2 regions of the Streptomyces sp. NBC_01003 genome follow, and region 1 is predicted to be linked to the other one. Evidence: riboswitches for the same ligand, from Rfam matches in the RefSeq annotation. Region 1 holds a riboswitch; the other holds the start of a gene.

Region 1 (10,813 bases):
CGGAGAACGCGGAGTAGCGTCGCTGCCGTGAGCGAACCGCCGTACGCAGAGCCCGAACCGCCCGCCGAGGACGCGGCGGATGCGCCGCCCGTCGGCCTGTCCCCCCGTGAGCAGGGCGTTCTCGCCCTGGAGCGGCGAGGGTGGGCGTCGGCCGGGGCCAAGGAGCGCGCCGTGCGCGAGGAGCTGGGCCTCGCCCCGGTGCGCTACTACCAGCTCCTCAACGCGCTCCTCGACGACCCGAGGGCCCTCGCCCACGACCCGGTCACGGTCAACCGGCTGCGCCGAATACGGCAGGCCCGCCGCGAGGAGCGCTGACCCGCCCCGCGCATCGGGAGTACGGTCCGCCTCCCGCGGATAGGCTCGGCGCATGGGCAGCCCACAGCAGCACGACCTGCCGTCGCCTGTGACCTCCGCCGGGCGTGACGGCCTCGACGCACTCCTCTCGGACCCCGCGCGGGCCGTGATCGCGCTCGACTTCGACGGCACGCTCGCGCCGATCGTGCCCGACCCCGAACAGGCCCGGGCGCACCCGGACGCCGTCCGCGCGCTCGCCGCGCTGGCACCACAGGTCGCCTCCGTCGCCGTGATCACCGGCCGCCCCGCGGGCGTCGCCGTGCGCCACGGCGGTTTCGCGGGCGTCCCCGGCCTCGAACACCTCGTCGTTCTCGGCCACTACGGCGCCGAGCGCTGGGACGCCGTCACCGGCACCGTCCACGCCCCCGCCCCGCACCCCGGCGTCGCGGCCGTCCGCGCCGAACTGCCCGGAGTCCTGGAGTCCGTGGGGGCCTGGCGCGGCACCTGGGTGGAGGAGAAGGGCCGTGCCGTCGCCGTCCACACGCGCCGCGCGGCCGACCCGCAGGCGGCGTTCGAGGCGCTGCGCGCGCCCCTGTCCGACCTCGCGGCCCGCCACGGCCTGATCGTCGAGCCCGGCCGCCTCGTCCTGGAACTGCGCCCGCCCGGCATGGACAAGGGCGCGGCGCTCACGGCGTACGTACGCGAGGTGGGCGCGACGTCGGTGCTCTACGGGGGCGACGACCTCGGCGACCTGCCCGCGTTCACCGCCGTCGACCAGCTCCGCAAGGACGGGGTGCCGGGCCTTCTGGTGTGCAGCGGCAGCTCGGAGGTCACGGAACTGGCCGAACGGGCGGACATCGTGGTGGACGGGCCGCAGGGAGTGGTGGGACTCATGTCGGACCTGGCCCGCGCGATCAGCAGGCCCTAGGGCCTGTCGTCACATTCCCGCCTGCCTCGCGGCGTCTGGCACGCACATCTGCGGCGTTGTCGTCGGTTGCCGACGCTCCGCGTCGACGCCCTCCTCCGCCTTGCAGCTGCACGCACCAGACGCCGCGAGGCCCGCCCTCTGGGCGGACGACGGGAATGTGACGACAGGCCCTAGCCCCCCAGCGCCCGCAGCGCGTTCAACTGGTCGAGGAACCACTGGGCGGGCGGCAGTGCGGTCGCGGCGGCGGCGAGCCGCTTCGTGCGCTCGCCGCGCTCCCCGCCGCCCATGACCAGCGCCGCGTGCAGCGCCTCGGCCGTGGCCGACACGTCGTACGGGTTCACCACGAGCGCGTCCTCGCCCAGTTCCTCGTACGCCCCCGCCTCCCGCGACAGGACCAGCGCGCACCCCTCGTCGGAGACGACCGGGACCTCCTTGGCGACGAGGTTCATGCCGTCCCTGATCGGGTTGACCAGCGCCACGTCGGCCAGCCGGTACGCGGCCAGGGAGCGCGCGAAGTCGTCCTTCACATGGAGTGCGACCGGGGTCCAATTCTCCGTACCGAAGCGGGAGTTGATCTCCTCGGCGACCCGGGACACCTCGTCGGTGTACTCCCGGTAGACCGCCAGGTCCTGCCGTGACGGGTAGGCGAAGGCGACGTGCACGACCCGCTCGCGCCACTCGGGGTGCTCATCGAGGAGGAGCTGGTACGCGCGCAGGCCGCGCACGATGTTCTTCGACAGCTCCGTGCGGTCCACGCGGACGATCACCTTGCGGTCCGGGTCGCCGATCTGTGCCCGCAGCGCGGCCAGCCGCTCCTCGACGTCGGGGCGCCGCGACCGCTCCCGCAGGAAGTCCGCGTCCGCGCCGAGGCCGTGCACCCCGATCTCCGTACCGGACGTGCCGCCCACCACGGCCTCGCAGCACGCCGTGAACGTGTCCGCCCAGCGCCGCGTCAGGAACCCCAGCCGGTCCGCGCCCAGCATCCCGCGCAGCAACTGCCCCGCGACGTCGTCCGGCAGCATCCTGAAGTAGTCGACCGGCGCCCACGGGGTGTGCGAGAAGTGCCCGATGCGCAGGTCGTCGCGCAGCTCGCGCAGCATGCCCGGCACGAGCGCCAGGTGGTAGTCCTGCACGAGGACCGCCGCGCCCGGCCCGGCCTCCGCGGCCAGCGCCTCGGCGAACGCCCGGTTGTAGGCCTCGTACGACGCCCACCGCGCACGGAACTCGGGCCCGAAGACCGGCTCGAGAGGTGTCTGGTACAGCATGTGGTGGACGAACCAGAGGACCGAGTTCGCGATGCCGTTGTACGCGTCGGCGTACACCTCGGGGTCGATGTCGAGCATCCGCACCCCCGGCTCTCCGACGCCGCGCCGTACCGCCTCGCGGTCACCCGCGCCGAGGGCCGCGCACACCCACACCGCGCTCGTGCCGTCCGAGTCCTGCCCGATCGCGGAGAGCCCGGAGACGAGCCCGCCCCCGCCGCGCCGCGCGTCGAGCGTCCCGTCGGCCCCGAGCTCGTACGAGACCGGACCGCGGTTGGACGCGACGAGGATCTGTGCACCCTGCGTGGAAGCCATACGGGCAAACGTAGCCCGGCCCGTAAACGCTCAAACGTACGGCCGGACTCCGTGGGAGCCCGGCCGTATACGATCCGCCGTTCGTCTGTCCTGATACCTACCCCCGCGCGTCAGCCACGCCGGCTGCGCGCCGCCGCCACCGCGAGGACGCCGAGCCCCCACAGGGCCGCCGCGAGACCGCCGTACAGGAGCGTGTGCGAGCCGCCGGTCGTGGCCAGCTCCGAGCCGTGCGCAGGCCGGTGCGTCCCGTGCGACTCCCCGGGCGGGCCCGGGCGGCCCTGCTGCCGCCTGGCCGTGATCACCGACGTGCACGGGTCGTTCCCGACGCGCCGGGCCTTCGGGCAGTTGGTGCGCGGAACGTTCGCCGTCACGGTGATCACGGTGGTCCCGCCCGTCGTGCAGGACGCCTTCACACGTTGCGTGATGACGACCTTGCCGTGGGTGGCGACGTCACCCTTCCAGACGTAGACGGACCCCCGCTTCGTGACGGTCCCGGCGGAGGCGGCCGGGGCCGAGCCCGCCGTCACGGGCCACTCGACGGTGGCGCCGGTGCGGTTCCTGGCGGAGAAGTCGGCGATCGTGATGGTGTTCCCGGTCTCCTCGCAGGGCGGCACGACGGGCCGCTCCGGCACGCTCGTGATGCGCAGGGCGGGCGGCGCCGGGGGCTGCGGCTTCTCGATCCGGGGGGCGGTCCCGCAGCTCGGGTCGGTGCTGCCGGCTTCGCAGTTGGAGAGCGGTGACTGCACCTCGAAGCCGCCCGGCAGCTTCCCGTCGCCACGGACCGGGTCGTGGACCTTCACCGAGTACGTGATGGTGGCGGTCTTCCCGGCCGGGATGTCGCCGGTGTAGCCGATCCTCGGCGCGGTGTACGCGACGTGGCCGAGGTCCGTGCGCACGTCGCCGTTGTACGTCGCGTCGTCGAGGTTGCCGGTCAGGTCGTCGCTGAACGTGGCGTTCGGGTAGTCGAGCGAGCTGATGTTCTTCGCCTTCACCGTGTAGGTGATGGTGTCGCCGGGGCCCGCCGCCTTCGGGCTCGCCGTCCTGGTGACCTCCAGGTCGGGGACCGGGACGGACAGGGCGAGCGCCGAGGGGACGTACGTGTCGCCCCTGGTGGTGAACATCAGCTCGGTGGAGGTGGCGCCCGGCGGGACGGTCCCGTCGGGGAGCTCGAACTCCTTCGCGTCGACGCTCAGGTTGTTGACCGTCTTCGGAGCGACGGCGCCGTCGTCCTCGCTGGTGAAGAAGTTGTTGATGTTGCCGGTGTGGGCTTCGGTGACGTTCTTGCCGTCGACCAGGAACCGGTCGCCCGGCGTGTTCCAGTCGCCGTCGTAGGTGGTGACGCCGGCCCGCACCTTGCCGTCACCCGCGCGGTGGAAGCCGTTCACGCGGATCGTGGTCGCGGGCGAGGCGGAGCGCTGGAGGACGTGCCCGCCGTAGACGTACACGTTGCGCCGGCCCGGGGCGTACGTGGAGTTCGGGGCGTCGTACTTGTAGACGACGGTCATCGACCAGCCGGCCGCGCAGCCCTTGCCGTTGGGCGCCCAGACGCCGCCGACCGCGACGGGGACGGGCGCGCCGGTGCCGGTGACGCCGGCGAACATGCTCGTGACGTCGGCCTCGCCCGTGTAGTAGTGCGGGCCGTAGGTGGCCGCCGGGTCCCGGACCAGGTCCTCGGTGGAGACCTTCGCCGCGGCTCTGCCGTTCACGGCGATCACGGGCATGGCGGCGAGCGGGGCGCTCGGCGAGGGCTCCACATCGGCGCCGGAGATGTCGCACCGCGCGAGCTGCGCGCCGCTCGGGCCCTTGTACGTGCCGTCGTTGCCGCCGAAGAACAGGCGGGCGTACGCCACTTTCGCGCCCGGCGGGATCGTCACCCGGCCGGTGCTCGAGCCGTAACCGGCCTTCGTACCGGCCGTGTTGACGCGACGCATCACGAACGTGTTGTTGTTGTCGCTGCCCCGGCCGTCGGTGGCGGCCGCGCAGCGCGCCGCCAGGTCGGCCGGCGCGGCCGGACAGCCCATGACGGTGTTGCCGATGGTCACGAAGTCGCCGTACAGCGCTTCGACGTAGCGCTTGGTGAACGGGGTGACCACGTCGGCCGAGGCGGGGGTCGCGACGCCGAGCGCCGTCAGCGCGCTGGCCGTGGCGACGAGCGCCCCGGCGGTGCGGGTCGCGGCTGCGCGCAGCCGTCGCCCACCCGAAACTTGTCTGAGCCACATAAAGGGCAATGTAGGCAAAACATACGATTGTCCCCGGCTACGCCACGCGGCGCTCCGCGTACTCGGTGATTTCGGTCATCGGGGGGCGTTCCTCGGTGTCCACGTCGTGCGTGCGCGGCTCGAATCCCTGTTCCCCGCGCTCGAACTGGGTGAGCACGGGACGTACGAGGTGACCGCGCGCGAGCCGCAGCTGTGCTGTGCGGTAGATGGCCGCGGCCATACGCCCGAGCGCCTGCCCGTCCTGGTGCCGGTGCTTGCGCACGCCGACGTCGACCTGCCCGAGCGCGTCCAGGCCCACCGTGTGCAGCGCGTCGACGAGAAGGCCCAGCTCGACCCCGTAACCGACCGGGAACGGCAGGCGCTCCAGGAGCGACCGGCGGGCCGCGTACTCGCCGCCGAGCGGCTGCACGAACCCCGCAAGGAGCGGCCAGTGCAGATTCAGGAGCGGGCGCGCCACCAGCTCCGTGACCCGGCCGCCCTGACCCGCGGCGGACCCGAGCGGACGGTCGTACATCGCCTTCACGAAGTCCACGCCGGGATCCGTGAGCAGCGGACCCACGATCCCCGAGACGAAGTCCGCGGAGAACTCCTTCAGGTCCGCGTCCACGAAACAGACGATGTCGCCGCTCGTGACGAGCAGCGAGCGCCACAGCACCTCGCCCTTGCCGGGCACGGCCGGGATCCTCGGCAGGATCGCGTCCCGGTGCACGACCCGCGCCCCGGCGGCCCGCGCGACCTCGGCCGTGCGGTCCGTCGAACCCGAGTCGATCACCACCAGCTCGTCGACCAGCGGCACCCGCTCCGTCATCAGGGCGCGCCGGATCTCGGCGACGATCTCGCCGACCGTCTCCTCCTCGTTCAGCGCGGGCAGCACCACGCTCACCGAGGTGCCCGAGGCGCGCTTCGCGGCGATCAGCTGAGGGAGCGGGCGGTCCGACACCGACCAGGAACGCCTGCTCAGCCAGCGCTCTACTTCTTCCAGCACGGTGCGCGGCTCCTCACTGTCTGAACTGTCTGATCACGAACTGTGATCCATCTCGCGGTTCGGACGACTATCTCAAGCGTCCAGGCCTTCGGTTACAGTCTTGAACAACGCCGGTGACCATCGCATGTCGGGGTCGCCGCCGCGCTTGAGTGATCAAGCGTCAGCTCAACAACCGAATAGCGCTCATCCAGAGGGACAGAGGGATACGGCCCGTTGAAGTCCCGGCAACCCTCCCGCCGACCTTGCCGAGGTCCAGGTGGGGAAGGTGCCAATTCCGTCTCGTGGCGAGATGCGCCGCGAGGAAGATGAGGAGAAAGGGCCTCGCCATCATGGCTGCGCAGACTGTCGCCACCACCACTTCCGTTGATCTCGGACCCGCCTCGGCGCTTTCCTGCCGCGAGTGCGGCACCAGCTTCCCGCTCGGACCGATCTTCGCCTGTGCCGAGTGTTTCGGGCCGCTCGAAGTCTCCTACGACCTGCCGACGGGCGACCCCGAGTCGCTGCGCAAGGAGATCGAGGCCGGACCCGCCAACATCTGGCGCTACGCCCCTCTCCTGCCCGTCCCGGCCGACGTCGCCGAGAAGCCGAACCTGAACCCCGGCTGGACCAAGCTCGTCAAGGCCGACAACCTCGCCCGTGAACTCGGCGTCGAGCAGGGCAAGTTGTTCGTCAAGGACGACTCCGGCAACCCCACGCACTCCTTCAAGGACCGCGTCGTCGCCCAGGCCATCGAGGCCGCCCGCGCCTTCGGCTTCACCACTCTGTCCTGCTCCTCCACCGGCAACCTCGCCGGCGCCGTCGGCGCCGCCGCGGCCCGCGCCGGCTTCCGCTCCTGCGTGTTCATCCCGCACGACCTGGAGCAGGGCAAGGTCGTCATGGCCGCGGTCTACGGCGGCGAACTCGTCGGCATCGAGGGCAACTACGACGACGTCAACCGCTTCTGCTCCGAGCTCATCGGCGACCCGCTCGGCGAGGGCTGGGGCTTCGTCAACGTCAACCTGCGCCCGTACTACGGCGAGGGCTCCAAGACCCTGGCGTACGAGATCTGCGAGCAGCTCGGCTGGCAGCTCCCGGACCAGCTGGTCATCCCGATCGCGTCCGGCTCCCAGTTCACGAAGATCGACAAGGGTCTCCAGGAGCTGATCAAGCTCGGCCTCGTCGAGGACAAGCCGTACAAGCTCTTCGGCGCCCAGGCCGAGGGCTGCTCGCCGGTCTCCGTCGCCTACAAGGGCGGTCACGACGTGGTGCGGCCCCAGAAGCCGAACACGATCGCCAAGTCGCTCGCCATCGGCAACCCGGCCGACGGCCCGTACGTCCTCGACATCGCCCGCCGCACCGGCGGCGCCGTGGAGGACGTCAACGACGAGCAGGTCGTCGAGGCGATCAAGCTCCTGGCGCAGACCGAGGGCATCTTCGCGGAGACCGCGGGCGGTGTGACGGTCGGCGTGACGAAGAAGCTGATCGAGGCCGGCCTGATCGACCCGGCGCTCACCACCGTCGTCCTCAACACCGGCGACGGCCTCAAGACCCTCGACGCGGTCGCCGAGACGTCCCAGGCGACCGCCACCATCCGCCCGAGCCTGGACGCGTTCCGCGACGCGGGCCTCGCCCACTGAAGACCCCGCGAAGACCCGCGACACCCGCGACACCCGCACGGAAAGGCTGCAGCCCGACATGAGCGTCAACGTCCGCATCCCCACCATCCTGCGCACCTACACCGGCGGCAAGGCCGAGGTCCCCGCCGAGGGCGCCACCCTCTCCGAGGTCATCGCCGACCTGGAGAAGAACCACACGGGCATCGCGGCCCGCGTCCTGGACGACCAGGGCAAGCTGCGCCGCTTCGTCAACGTGTACGTCAACGACGACGACGTGCGCTTCGAGCAGGGCCTCGAGACGGCGACGCCGGCAGGCGCGGGCGTCTCGATCATCCCGGCCGTCGCCGGAGGCTGACCGTCGAGCACAGTGCCGGCGGCTGATCGCCCGGCCTGACGAGGCCACACAGAGTTACCTGAATTGCCCCCTCCGCAAGAGAAGCGGAGGGGGCAATTCTGTAGGGTTGAGCGCGGTAGAGTTGGGAACCGCGCTTCGTGCTTGTGCCGAGCGCATATATGAAGTCGGCCCCGGTCCGACAAGAAGTAGCCAAAGTGCCCAGCCCTTATCGGGTGTTCGTGGCATTTGTCGGGCCCGAGTTGCCCCGGAATCCAATGGCTCCGCCGCTTTCTACCGCTCTGCCGTGCCCAGATTTCTCGTCCGATTGACCTGTTGCAGACGGCAGTTGGGCAGATACATTCAGCCGCGGTCGACGCGTTCCGGCGCACACCCCCAACCAATGGGGGGTGAGGTCTGACCCGGGTCCGCGAAGTGCGGGCCTGTGCAAGGGCCAGTAATAGGGGAGTTAGTCATGGCTCAGGGCACCGTCAAGTGGTTCAACGCGGAGAAGGGGTACGGCTTCATCGCGGTCGACGGTGGTGCGGATGTATTCGTCCACTACAGCGCCATCCAGATGGACGGATACCGCACCCTTGAAGAGGGTCAGCGAGTCGAATTCGAGATCTCGCAGGGCCAGAAGGGTCCGCAGGCGGACATGGTCAAGCTCGCCGTCTGATCTCGGCGCGATCGGCCACCGACACACTCACGCCGAGAGGCCCGTACCCCGCGAGGGGTACGGGCCTCTCGTGCGTGCGCGCACACCCCGCGCACGCCGCCCGCGGGGACCGCGCGTCTGCCGGAGGCGCTTGCACTCTCCTAGGTCGAGTGCTAATCATTGCGTTAGCACTCTGAAGGTGAGAGTGACAGAACTTGGATCGGGTCGGTGAGGCTCGCAGGCCGGGTGGGGCAAGGAACCACACGGCACGCAGGCCGTCCGTCGCGGGCACCAGCACGGTCCGTTTGCGTTTCCACCCCGTCCGGGAGGACCACTTCACATGGCCAAGATCATCGCGTTCGACGAGGAGGCACGGCGCGGCCTCGAGCGCGGCATGAACCAGCTCGCCGACGCCGTCAAGGTGACCCTGGGCCCCAAGGGTCGCAACGTCGTCCTCGAGAAGAAGTGGGGCGCCCCCACGATCACCAACGATGGTGTGTCCATCGCCAAGGAGATCGAGCTCGAGGACCCGTACGAGAAGATCGGCGCCGAGCTGGTCAAGGAGGTCGCGAAGAAGACGGACGACGTCGCCGGTGACGGCACGACGACCGCGACCGTCCTCGCTCAGGCGCTCGTCAAGGAAGGCCTGCGCAACGTCGCGGCCGGCGCCAACCCGATGGCCCTCAAGCGCGGCATCGAGAAGGCCGTCGAGGCCGTCTCCGCCGCCCTGCTCGAGCAGGCCAAGGATGTCGAGACCAAGGAGCAGATCGCTTCCACGGCCTCCATCTCCGCCGCCGACACCCAGATCGGCGAGCTCATCGCCGAGGCCATGGACAAGGTCGGCAAGGAAGGCGTCATCACCGTCGAGGAGTCCCAGACCTTCGGTCTGGAGCTCGAGCTCACCGAGGGTATGCGCTTCGACAAGGGCTACATCTCGGCGTACTTCGCCACCGACATGGAGCGTATGGAGGCGTCGCTCGACGACCCGTACATCCTGATCGTCAACTCCAAGATCGGCAACGTGAAGGACCTCCTTCCGCTGCTCGAGAAGGTCATGCAGTCCGGCAAGCCGCTGCTGATCATCGCGGAGGACGTCGAGGGCGAGGCCCTGTCGACCCTGGTCGTCAACAAGATCCGTGGCACCTTCAAGTCCGTCGCCGTCAAGGCCCCGGGCTTCGGTGACCGCCGCAAGGCCATGCTCGGCGACATCGCCATCCTCACCGGTGGCACCGTCATCTCCGAGGAGGTCGGCCTCAAGCTGGAGAACGCCGGTCTCGACCTGCTCGGCCGCGCCCGCAAGGTCGTCATCACCAAGGACGAGACGACGATCGTCGACGGCGCCGGTGACAGCGACCAGGTCCAGGGCCGCGTCAACCAGATCCGTGCCGAGATCGAGAACTCGGACAGCGACTACGACCGCGAGAAGCTGCAGGAGCGCCTGGCGAAGCTCGCCGGCGGTGTTGCGGTCATCAAGGCCGGTGCCGCGACCGAGGTCGAGCTCAAGGAGCGCAAGCACCGCATCGAGGACGCCGTTCGCAACGCGAAGGCGGCCGTCGAGGAGGGCATCGTCGCCGGTGGCGGCGTGGCCCTGCTCCAGGCCTCCGCGGTCTTCGAGAAGCTCGAGCTCGACGGTGACGAGGCGACCGGCGCCAACGCCGTGAAGCTCGCGCTGGAGGCCCCGCTCAAGCAGATCGCCGTCAACGGTGGTCTCGAGGGTGGCGTCGTCGTGGAGAAGGTCCGCAACCTTCCCATCGGCCACGGCCTGAACGCCGCGACCGGCGAGTACGTCGACATGATCGCCGAGGGCATCCTCGACCCGGCGAAGGTCACGCGCTCTGCCCTGCAGAACGCCGCGTCGATCGCCGCGCTGTTCCTCACCACCGAGGCCGTCATCGCCGACAAGCCGGAGAAGGCCGCCGCGGGCGGCGCTCCGGGCGGCATGCCGGGCGGTGACATGGACTTCTGAGCCTGACGGTTCAGCCTGTCCTTTCCGAGGGCGGCACTCCTCTTCACGAGGGGTGCCGCCCTCGGGCGTTCCCCGGTCGGTTTTCCTTGCCCGCCCGGTGATCACGGGTTAGGGTCCCCGGGCATATGTCAGGGGATCGGGGCGGGTGGGGGACATGACCGACAGCGACGACGTGCCCAAGAAGGGCATGAACGAGTGGGGACAGGCGATATCGGCCGTGGCGCTGGTGGCCGCGCTCGCCATCGGGTTCTGGGCGATCG
Region 2 (10,813 bases), 1.5 Mb from region 1:
ACATCAACGCGGTCAACGGCAACGAGACCGAGAGCCCCGGCGGGCTGACGCTGGGCGGGCTCGGCCCGTTCACTGAAGGCCTGTTCGCCTGGGTCTTCGGTCTCGGCGCCCTGGTCGCCGTCGCCGTCTGGGTCGCCGCTCGGACCGCAAAGGCCAAGAAGTCATGAGTAGTCAAGAGATTCCAGAAGAGAACCTGCCCAGCGCGCAGGACGCCGACCAGCCGCACGGCTCGGTCGCGGTGAAGGAAGACCCCTTCGCCAATCCGGGGCTGCCGCCCCACGAGCACCGGATCCAGGACATCGACGAGCGGGCCGCCAGGCGCTCCGAGCGCGTGGTCGCCTTCCTGTTCACGCTCTCGATGCTCTCCACGGTCGCCTTCATCGCCGCGTTCGTGACGATCAAGGCCGACAAGAGCGTCTTCATCTGGCCGATCGGGCACATCAGCGCGCTGAACTTCGCGCTCGGCATGACGCTCGGCCTGGCGCTGTTCTGCATCGGCGCGGGCGCGGTCCACTGGGCCCGCACCCTGATGTCCGACGTGGAGGTCGCCGACGACCGTCACGCGATCTCGGCCGAGCCCGAGGTCAAGGCGAAGGTCCTGGCGGACTTCAAGCAGGGCGCCAAGGAGTCGCAGTTCGGCCGGCGCAAGCTGATCCGCAACACGCTCTTCGGCGCGGTCGCGATGGTCCCGCTCTCCGGCATCGTCCTTCTCCGTGACCTCGGTCCGCTGCCGGAGGACAAGCTCCGGCACACCGCGTGGAAGAAGGGCAAGCTCCTCGTCAACATGAACACGAACGAGCCGCTGCGTCCTTCGGACATCGTGGTCGGCTCGCTCACCTTCGCCAAGCCCGAGGGCGTGGAGGAGCACGACGAGGACTTCCAGCAGGTCATGGGCAAGGCCGCCCTGATGCTGGTCCGGATCCAGCCGGACGAGATCAAGGACAAGCAAGAGCTCGCGTGGGGCCACGAGGGTGTCGTCGCGTACTCGAAGGTCTGCACCCACGTGGGCTGCCCGATCTCCCTGTACGAGCAGCAGACGCACCACGTGCTCTGCCCCTGTCACCAGTCCACCTTCGACCTCTCCGACGGCGCCCGCGTCATCTTCGGTCCCGCCGGCCACGCGCTCCCGCAGCTGCGTATCGGCGTGAACGACGAGGGTTACCTGCAGGCGCTCGGCGACTTCGCAGAGCCCGTCGGTCCTGCTTTCTGGGAGCGCGGATGAGCACTTCGACGACCAACGACGCGTCCTCGCGCGAGAAGGCGCCCGCCGGTGAGCGGGTGGCCGACTGGGCGGACGGCCGGCTCGGGATCTACTCCCTGGCCAAGGCCAACATGCGCAAGATCTTCCCGGACCACTGGTCCTTCATGCTCGGTGAGATCTGCCTCTACAGCTTCATCATCATCATCCTCACGGGTGTGTACCTGACGCTGTTCTTCCACCCGTCGATGAACGAGGTGGAGTACCACGGCAGCTACGTCCCGCTGCAGGGACAGCTGATGTCCGAGGCATTCAACTCGACCATGCACATCTCCTTCGAGGTGCGCGGTGGTCTGCTGATCCGGCAGATCCACCACTGGGCGGCGCTGATCTTCCTCGCCGGCATGTTCGTGCACATGATGCGCGTGTTCTTCACGGGTGCGTTCCGCAAGCCGCGTGAGGTCAACTGGGTATTCGGCTTCCTGCTGTTCGTCCTCGGCATGTTCACCGGCTTCACCGGTTACTCGCTGCCGGACGACCTGCTCTCCGGCACCGGTGTCCGCTTCATGGAGGGCGCGGTCCTGTCCGTGCCGATCGTCGGCACGTACCTGTCGTTCTTCCTCTTCGGCGGCGAGTTCCCGGGCGGCGACTTCGTCGCGCGGTTCTACTCGGTCCACATCCTGCTGCTGCCGGGCATCATGCTCGGTCTCGTGGTCGCTCACCTGATCCTGGTCTTCTACCACAAGCACACGCAGTTCGCGGGCCCCGGAAAGACGAACAAGAACGTCGTCGGCATGCCGCTGCTCCCGGTCTACATGGCCAAGGCGGGTGGCTTCTTCTTCCTGGTCTTCGGTGTCATCGCGGTCGTCGCCGCGATCGCGTCGGTCAACCCGATCTGGGCCATGGGCCCGTACCGGGTCGACCAGGTCTCCACCGGCGCGCAGCCCGACTGGTACATGGGCTTCTCCGAGGGCCTGATCCGCTTCATGCCGGGCTGGGAGATCAACCTCTGGGGTCACACGCTCGTCCTGGGTGTGTTCATCCCGCTGATGATCTTCCCGCTGGTCCTGGTGGTGATCGCGGTCTACCCGTTCATCGAGTCCTGGATCACCGGCGACAAGCGCGAGCACCACATCCTGGACCGCCCGCGCAACGTCCCGACCCGGACCGCGTTCGGTGCCGCCTGGATCAGCTGGTACTTCGTCCTGCTCCTCGGTGGTGGTAACGACCTCTGGGCCACGCACTTCCACCTGTCGATCAACGCGATCACCTGGTTCGTGCGTATCGGGTTCTTCGTCGTGCCCGTACTGGCCTTCATCGTCACCAAGCGGATCTGCCTCGGCCTCCAGCGCCGCGACAAGGACAAGGTGCTGCACGGACGCGAGTCCGGCCTCATCAAGCGCCTGCCGCACGGTGAGTTCATCGAGGTCCACGAGCCGCTCGGGCCCGACGCCCTGCACACCCTCACCGCGCACGAGCAGTACGCGCCGCTCGAGGTCGGCCCGACGGTCGACGAGAACGGTGTGGAGCGCAAGGTGTCCGGTACGGAGAAGCTGCGGGCCAAGCTCTCCGAGGGGATGTACGGCGAGGAGAGCCAGATCCCCAAGCCGACTGTCGAGGAGTACCAGGAGATCACCAGCGGCCACGGCCACCACTGATCACCTGACCTGACCACACGGTCGCCACGGTGAGAGCCCCGTCCAGGCACTGGACGGGGCTCTTTGCCGCTCTCCGGGCTGGATAGGGTGGCCTTGTTCCCTTACACACTGAAAACCAGGAGCGGCAGATGAATGCTGTGACCCCCGCAGGAGGCAATACCGCGGCGGGCCGTTCCTGGCCCCAGCTCCTGAACGGCCTCCTCGAAGGGCGCGACCAGAGCGCCGACGACACCGCCTGGGCCATGGACCGCATCATGCGGGGCGAGGCCACGGACGCGCAGATCGCCGGGTTCGCGGTGGCCATGCGCGCCAAGGGCGAGACCGTGGAGGAGATCTCCGGCCTCGTACGGTCCATGTACGACCACGCCAACGTGATCGAGGTCCCGGGCGACACGGTCGACATCGTCGGCACGGGCGGCGACGGCGCCAAGACGGTCAACATCTCCACGATGTCGGCGATCGTCATCGCGGGCACGGGCGCCAAGGTCGTCAAGCACGGCAACCGCGCCGCCTCGTCGGCGTCCGGCGCCTCGGACGTCCTGGAGAAGCTCGGCGTGAATCTGGAGCTGACGCCGAAGCGCGTGGCCGAGGTCGCGGAGGAGGCCGGGATCACGTTCTGTTTCGCCGTGAAGTTCCACCCGGCGCTGCGGCACGTGGCGGCGGCCCGCGGCCAGCTGGGCATCCGCACGACGTTCAACTTCCTCGGTCCGCTGACCAACCCTGCCAAGGTGCGGGCCCAGGCCGTCGGTGTCGCCGACGCGCGGATGGCGCCCATCGTGGCCGGTGTCTTCGCCGAGCGCGGCCACTCGTCCCTCGTCTTCCGCGGCGACGACGGCCTGGACGAGCTGACGACGACGGCGACCTCGCGGATCTGGGTGGTCCGGGACGGCACTGTGCGCGAGGAGGCCTTCGACCCGCGGGACGTCGGCATCGACCTGGTGCCGGTGTCCGCGCTGCGGGGCGCCGACGCGTCGTACAACGCGGAGGTGGCCCGCCGCCTGCTGGACGGTGAGAGGGGCCCGGTACGGGACGCGGTCCTGCTCAACTCGGCGGCGGCGCTCGTGGCTCTCACGCCCGGCGAGGGCCCCCTGACCGACCAGATCCGGGCCGGCATGGCCCGCGCCGCGGAGTCGATCGACTCGGGCTCGGCGAAGCGGACGCTGGAGCGCTGGGTGGCGGCCAGCAACGCGTAAACGTGCAGGACAGAAGTGGTGGGGAGGTGCCGGCCGGCACCTCCCCACCACGCTCAGTCCGGGATGCGGACACGCTGTTGCGATGAAGCGATCAGCTGGCATACTTCTCGGCAGGTCATGAGTGACAGCGATTAGGCCCCGGCTCGCTGTCCGGCAACCCTCCGTCCGTGGCGGGGTGCCCCGGGTGAAGACCAGGCAGTGCACAGCAAGGTGCTCTGCAAGCGCGGACCCCTGCACACCCTGGGGTCCTGGTCCTCAAGGGAGCAGTCTCGTGAGCAAGCGAATGCGATAGGGCATCTCCGCCCCACCTCCGCACCCCCTTCTCCACTTTTCAGCCGTGCTGTCGAGCCATTGGCTCCGGCATGGTCAATTCGCTTGTCTCTCACGGGAGTTCGCCATGTCTGTCCCCACTGCTGCCGCCGACCAGTCGCTTTGTCGTGAAATTCCCGGCGCTCTGCCGGTTCTGGGCCGGGATGTCACCGTTCCGCTCGTCACCGGGGGCGAGGTCAGCTACGCGGCCCTCGACTACGCGGCCAGCGCCCCGGCGCTCCAGCGGGTCTGGGACGACGTGGCGGCCTACGCGCCGTACTACGGCAGCGTGCACCGCGGCGCCGGGTACCTGTCGCAGCTGTCGACCGACCTCTTCGAGAACTCCCGCGCGACCGTCGCCGAGTTCCTTGGCTGCCGCGCGGACGACCAGGTGATCTTCACCCGGTCGACCACCGACTCGCTCAACCTGCTCGCCGCCGTGCTCCCCGCCGACTGCGAGGTCTTCGTCTTCGAGACCGAGCACCACGCCTCGCTCCTGCCGTGGCGCGACGCCCGGGTGACGTACCTGAACGCGCCGCGCACGCCCGGCGAGGCCGTCCAGACCCTGGAGCGGGCCCTCGCCGACCGTGACCCCTACGGCCCCGCCCTGGTGTGCGTCACGGGTGCCTCGAACGTCACCGGCGAGCTGTGGCCCGTCCGTGAGCTCGCCGCCGCGGCCCACGCGCACGGCGCCCGCATCGTCCTCGACGCCGCGCAGCTCGCCCCGCACCACCCCGTCGACATCCAGGACCTCGATGTCGACTGGGTCGCCTTCTCCGGGCACAAGCTGTACGCGCCCTTCGGCTCCGGCGTCCTCGCGGGCCGCGCCGACTGGCTCCAGGGCTCCGAGCCCTACCTCGCCGGCGGCGGCGCCTCCCGCAAGGTCGCGCGGCGCGCCGACGGCGGTGTGGACGTCGAGTGGCACGACAGCGCCGCCCGCCACGAGGCCGGTTCGCCGAACGTCATCGGCGTCTACTCCATCGCCTCCGCCTGCAAGGCGCTCACCGAGGCGGGCTTCGACTCGCTCGTCGCCCGCGAGCAGTACCTGATCGGCAAGGTCCGCGACGGTCTCGCCGCCGTGCCCGAGGTGAAGGTGCTCTCGCTGTTCGGCGACGACGCCCCGCGCGTCGGCGTCATCTCGTTCGTCGTCGAAGGCTGGAACAGCTCGCACTTCGCGGCCGCGCTCTCCGCCGAGTACGGCATCGGCGTGCGCGACGGCCTCTTCTGCGCCCACCCCCTCGTGCGCACCCTGCTGGGCAGCGACCCGCAGTCGCAGGGGGAGTGCGGGGCGCCCGAGGCCGCGCCCGGCGAGAAGTCCCTCAACGCGATCCGCGTCAGCTTCGGCGCAGGCACCCCGGACGAGCACGTCGAGCGCTTCGTCCGCGCCGTCACCGAGCTGGTCCGCGACGGCGCTCGCTGGAACTACCGCACGGAGGACGGGCGTTGCGTCCCGGCGGTGTGATCCGCCGACCTCACCGGACATGACGAAGGCCGCCCCTCGGGGCGGCCTTCGGTCGTCAAGCGGGCCGGATCAGGAGTCGAGCCCGATCGCGAACGCCGCCTCCAGGTCGTGCTGCGAGTACGTGCGGAACGCGACGTGCGTGTCCGTCGCCTCCACGCCCGGGATCTTGCTGATCTTCCCGGGGATGACGTCCGCCAGGTCGTCGTGGCGCGCGACGCGCACCATGGCGATCAGGTCGTACGTACCGGTCACGGAGAAGACCTCGCTGACGCTGTCGAGGGCGGCGATCGACTCGGCGATCTCGGGGATCCGGTCCACGCTGGTCTTGATGAGCACGATCGCGGTGATCACGGCTGGCTGTCTCCCTCGGTGGCCGTGGCTGGGGCTGCTTTCACTCTAGCCCTCCCGTCTCCCGCCCCCGCCCTTGCACAGAACCGCTCTGCGCACCCCGCTTTCTTCCTCTGTAGCGCACCCACGCGTAGAGGAACCCGACGGAGAACCCGACCAGGTGCGCCAGGTAGGCCACTCCCGGCCCCTGGCCGCTCTGCCGGGCCGCCGCCCACTGGAGCGCCACCCAGAACGGCAGCACCACCCACGCGGGAAACCGCAGTGGCAGGAAGAACAGGAACGGGAACAGGCTCGTCACGCGCGCCCTGGGGAAGAGATACAGGAGCGCCCCGAGCACCGCGGAGATCGCCCCCGAGGCGCCCACCAGGGTCTGCTCCGAGCTCGCGTACGCAATGGCGTAGCCGAGCAGTGCCGCGCAGCCGGAGAGCACGTAGAAGAGCGCGAACTGGAGGTGGCCCATTCCTTCTTCGACCATCGCGCCGAAGACGTACAGGAAGAGCATGTTGCCCAGCAGGTGCAGCCAGCTGCCGTGGACGAAGAGGGCCGTGACGGTGGTGAGCGCGGCGCGTGGGGAGCCGGTGAGCAGCTGGACGGGGATCACGCCCCAGCGCTCGAAGTACTCGCTCTGCGCCGCGAGCAGCCGGTCGCCCGTGCCGTAGACGGGGTTGAGCCCGGACGCCGGGGACAGTGCGAACGCCACGCAGCACAGAGCGATCAGCCCGTACGTCACCGGTGCCGGGTGGTTCCTGACAGCCGACCTGACCGTCCTGCCCGCCGTCACACCCCGATTGTCGATCATGCAACAGATCATGACGTAACGGTGCACACCTGCCCAGACGGCCTGCCGGGATTCCCCACTGTGGACGCCCGCGCGGGGGGTACCCGCCAGGCCGTAGGGTTACGGGCACCACGCACCACGGAAAACGTACGACCCCGAAAGAAGGCGACAGCCCCGATGACGGTTCCCCTGCCGACCGCCGAGACCCGTTGGCGCTGCACTCTCTGCGGCAACCTCACGCGTTTCGACGTGACCCGTTCGTCGAAGGTCGTCGAATACGTGCACCTCGACCTCGCTGGTGACCCGAAGGTGGAGGAACGCGAGGTGGTCAGTGAGACCATCGAGTCGGTCCGCTGCCGCTGGTGCAACGCCGTGGATCAGGTCGAACTCGTGGACAGGCCGGGTGCCGGCTCCTGAGAGGGAGCCGAACCCCCAGAAAATACGGACATTGGGGTGACGGATGGTGGAGAGCGCAGGCGGGGAGGCCGGGGACGGCGCCGCTGAGGTGCTCGACCGGCCGTTGCCCGAAGGTGTTCGGCGCCGGGTCGTGCAGATCGTCTCGGACGGCTTCGGCGGGCTGACAGTCGCCGAACTGCCGCCCCAGTTGCGGCAGTATGCGCGCTTCACCCCGACCCGGCGTGCCAAGTTCGCCGGCAATGCGATGGCCGCCGCGGTTGAGGGCGACACTCTCTTCCGCCAGCGCATCGGCGAACGTCTCAGAGACGCCCAGCCGGAGCTCTCCGGCGCCCTGGACTCCGGGGCGCCGCCGCCCGCCGCCGACCCCCTCGACGTGGCCGCCGCGGCCTATGTGCTGCGGCCCACCGGCTGGGTGAAGCTCGTCGCGGCCGCCGGCGAGGAGGCCGTGCGGGCCGACGCCGAGCGCGCCGACGAGGAGGCGCGGGCCGAGCTGGAGCGGCTGCGCGCGGAGGTCGGAGCCGCCCGCGACCAGACCAGGTCCGAGACCGAACGGCTGCGCACGGAGCTGGAGTCGGCGAAGAAGGAGGCCGAGTCCCTCCACCGCAAGCTGCGCAGCGCGCTCAGTGACGTCAAGCGCGGCGAGGCGGCCGTGCGCAAGATCCACGGCGAGACCGAGGCCCTACGGGCCGAGATGCAGGCACAGCTGTCCGCCGCCGACAGCGAGACGCGGCGGCTCAAGGCGCGGCTCGGCGAGACGGAGGCGGCGCTCGAGGCCTCCCGCAAGGCGGCGCGCGAGGGCCGCAGCGTCGAGGACATGCGCGTACGGCTGCTGCTCGACACCGTCCTGGAGTCCGCGCAGGGGCTGCGCCGCGAGCTGGCGCTGCCGCCCGTGTCCGTGCGCCCCGCCGAGACCGTGGACGCCGTCGAGCCCGGGCGGATGTCGCCCAAGGACATCGCGGCCCGCGCCCTGTCCGAGCACGACCCCGCCATCCTGGACCAGCTGCTCGCCCTGCCTCAGGCCCATCTCGTGGTCGACGGCTACAACGTCACCAAGACCGGCTATCCGACGATGCCGCTGGAGAAGCAGCGGCTGAGGCTGCTCGGCTCGCTCTCCCAGCTCGCCGCGCAGACCGGCGCCGAGGTCACCTGTGTCTTCGACGGAGCCGAACTCGCCGCGCCCGTACTGCTCGCGCCGCCGCGCGGGGTGCGCGTGCTCTTCTCGAAGGCGGGTGTCACCGCCGACGAGCTGATCCGCCAGCTGGTGCGCGCCGAGCCCTCCGGACGGCCCGTCGTGGTCGTCTCCACGGACCGCGAGGTGGCCGACGGGGTCGCCAAGTCGGGTGCGCGTCCCGTCGCCTCAGTGATGCTTCTGAAGCGTCTCTCGCGCGGCTGACCGACCGCCGCGCAGTTCCGGCCCTTCGCCACATAGGCAACGTAGGTCTCATACGTAACTTCTGGGCCTGATGCCCGAATTGGCGGATCGTTTACGCAACGTAGTGTCAAACGAGCATTACCGCACGTGAGTTGAGTGCAAAGAATGCGCTCGGTGACTGACTTTTTTCTCGTCAGGATTTGAACTGATCACAAGAAGGTCACTAAGGTCTGGCCTCGAACCTCCGCTCGGGTGATCGCTCATCGGGAGTGACGGCAGAGGGTCACCGCCCACCGGCGTGTCGGTAGGCGGCTGGAGGAAGAAGGAGCTCGCCTTCGTGGCGTCCCACCGTCGACCCAAGCAGCCGAGCCGCACCCGTGTGACCGTGCTCACCGCAACCGCCGCCGCAGCCGTGGCCCTCACGTCGCAGGCCGCGCAGGCCGCGCCGAAGCCGAGCAAGAGCGAGGTCAAGGCCAAGGTCGACAAGCTCTACGAAGAGGCGGAGAAGGCCACCGACAAGTACAACGGGGCCAAGGAGAAGCAGAAGAAGCTCGAGAAGGAGATCGGCGACCTCCAGGACAAGGTCGCCCGCGGCCAGGAGGACCTCAACGAGCTGCGCTCCGGCCTCGGTTCGATGGCCAGCGCCCAGTACCGCTCCGGCGGCATCGACCCCTCCGTCCAGCTCTTCCTCTCCGCCGACCCGGACGACTTCCTGGACAAGGCCTCCACGCTCGACCAGCTCAGCGGTCAGCAGGTCGAGGGCCTGAAGAAGATCCAGGAGAAGCAGCGTTCGCTGGCGCAGGAGCGCCAGGAAGCCGCCGACAAGCTCAAGGACCTCGCCGACACCCGCACGGAACTCGGCAAGAAGAAGCAGCAGGTCCAGAGCAAGCTCAGCGCCGCGCAGAAGCTCCTCAACACCCTCACCGCCGCCGAGCGGCAGAAGATGGCCGCCGACGACGCCCGCGCGAGCCGCTCCGCCGGCGCCCGCGTCGACCTCGGCAACGAGGTCCCGGCCTCCAAGCGCGGCGCCGCCGCCCTGAGCGCCGCCGCGACCCAGCTCGGCAAGCCGTATGTCTCCGGCGGCACGGGCCCCAACTCCTACGACTGCTCCGGGCTCACCCAGTGGTCGTACGGACAGGCCGGTGTGGGCATAACCCGGACCACTTACACGCAGCAGAACGACGGCCCGAAGATCGGCATGAGCCAGCTCAAGCCCGGCGACCTGGTGTTCTTCAACAACCTCGCGCACGTGGGCCTGTACGCCGGCAACGGCCAGGTGCTGCACGCCCCGCACCCCGGCGCCGTCGTCCGTTACGAGTCGATGAGCACCGTCGGTTCGTTCCAGTTCGGCGTCCGCATCTGAGGCTGACAGCGGCGCGCGATGACGCGCCCGTTCGGGCGAACATCCTGAGCTCCCCCTGACTTTGCGCCCCGGCATCGACCTGCATCGATGCCGGGGCGTAGTCATATTCCCCGCAATCCGTCCACTGCGCTGCGTGATAGCTTCCGCGCTGTCCGTCAGCGAGAGCTGGCGTACCTACCGCCGGACGGGCGGGAAGTGACGCCTGTGGAGGCTCTCGGAAGACCGGAACCCAGGGTTTCGGCAGGGGCCTTTGAAGCAGGAACCCGCCGGAAGCGGGCCCGCGTCGTGGGCCCGCAGGCCGGAGCCGGGCCTGTGCCGGGCGGACGTCAATGTCGCCCCGCATTCCGGAGCCCTGCCGCCCCTGGGGCGGTGGGGGCGGGGGGACGGGAAAGGAGAGCCGCAACCCGTGGGGTCCCATCGCCGTCCCGCACAGTCCGGCCTCGACCGGAGCGCGCGCGGCTCCACTGTGTACGTCCTGTCGGCCGTGGCGGCCACCGCCGCCGCCGGGCTCACCGCCGCCCCCGCGGGCGCCGCGCCACAGGACCGCCCGTCCGGCACCCGGGCCGAGGTCGACCGCCTCCTCGAGCAGGCCGAGAAGGCCACCGAGGCGTTCAACAAGGCCGACGAGCGCGCCGACAAGCTCCGCGACGAACTGGGGGACCTTCAGGACAGCGTCGCCCGCGGGCAGGAGCGCATCAACACCATGCGCTCCGGC

The links. A riboswitch is a leader RNA that binds a small molecule or an ion and turns the genes downstream of it on or off. The one in region 1 is predicted to bind S-adenosylmethionine.
Region 2: another riboswitch for S-adenosylmethionine. It lies ahead of OG698_RS32570 (aminotransferase class V-fold PLP-dependent enzyme); the one in region 1 lies ahead of thrC (threonine synthase).

Annotation. Positions count from the first base shown of each region.
Region 1 is NZ_CP108707.1:5,639,774-5,650,586, forward strand. It holds gene OG698_RS25905 (ABC transporter substrate-binding protein) at 1-17, shown strand, start outside; gene OG698_RS25910 (DUF3263 domain-containing protein) at 97-315, shown strand; gene otsB (trehalose-phosphatase) at 368-1,222, shown strand; gene OG698_RS25920 (trehalose-6-phosphate synthase) at 1,393-2,799, opposite strand; gene OG698_RS25925 (hypothetical protein) at 2,910-5,018, opposite strand; gene OG698_RS25930 (glucosyl-3-phosphoglycerate synthase) at 5,056-6,003, opposite strand; SAM riboswitch class I at 6,184-6,315, shown strand; gene thrC (threonine synthase) at 6,309-7,619, shown strand; gene OG698_RS25940 (MoaD/ThiS family protein) at 7,678-7,953, shown strand; gene OG698_RS25945 (cold-shock protein) at 8,405-8,608, shown strand; gene groL (chaperonin GroEL) at 8,928-10,553, shown strand; gene OG698_RS25955 (DUF6215 domain-containing protein) at 10,708-10,813, shown strand, end outside.
Region 2 is NZ_CP108707.1:7,152,665-7,163,477, forward strand. It holds gene OG698_RS32550 (c-type cytochrome) at 1-167, shown strand, start outside; gene OG698_RS32555 (Rieske 2Fe-2S domain-containing protein) at 164-1,222, shown strand; gene OG698_RS32560 (cytochrome bc complex cytochrome b subunit) at 1,219-2,856, shown strand; gene trpD (anthranilate phosphoribosyltransferase) at 2,985-4,049, shown strand; SAM riboswitch class IV at 4,163-4,279, shown strand; gene OG698_RS32570 (aminotransferase class V-fold PLP-dependent enzyme) at 4,447-5,820, shown strand; gene OG698_RS32575 (Lrp/AsnC family transcriptional regulator) at 5,890-6,171, opposite strand; gene OG698_RS32580 (rhomboid family intramembrane serine protease) at 6,212-6,967, opposite strand; gene OG698_RS32585 (hypothetical protein) at 7,124-7,363, shown strand; gene OG698_RS32590 (NYN domain-containing protein) at 7,407-8,756, shown strand; gene OG698_RS32595 (NlpC/P60 family protein) at 9,073-10,098, shown strand; gene OG698_RS32600 (NlpC/P60 family protein) at 10,505-10,813, shown strand, end outside.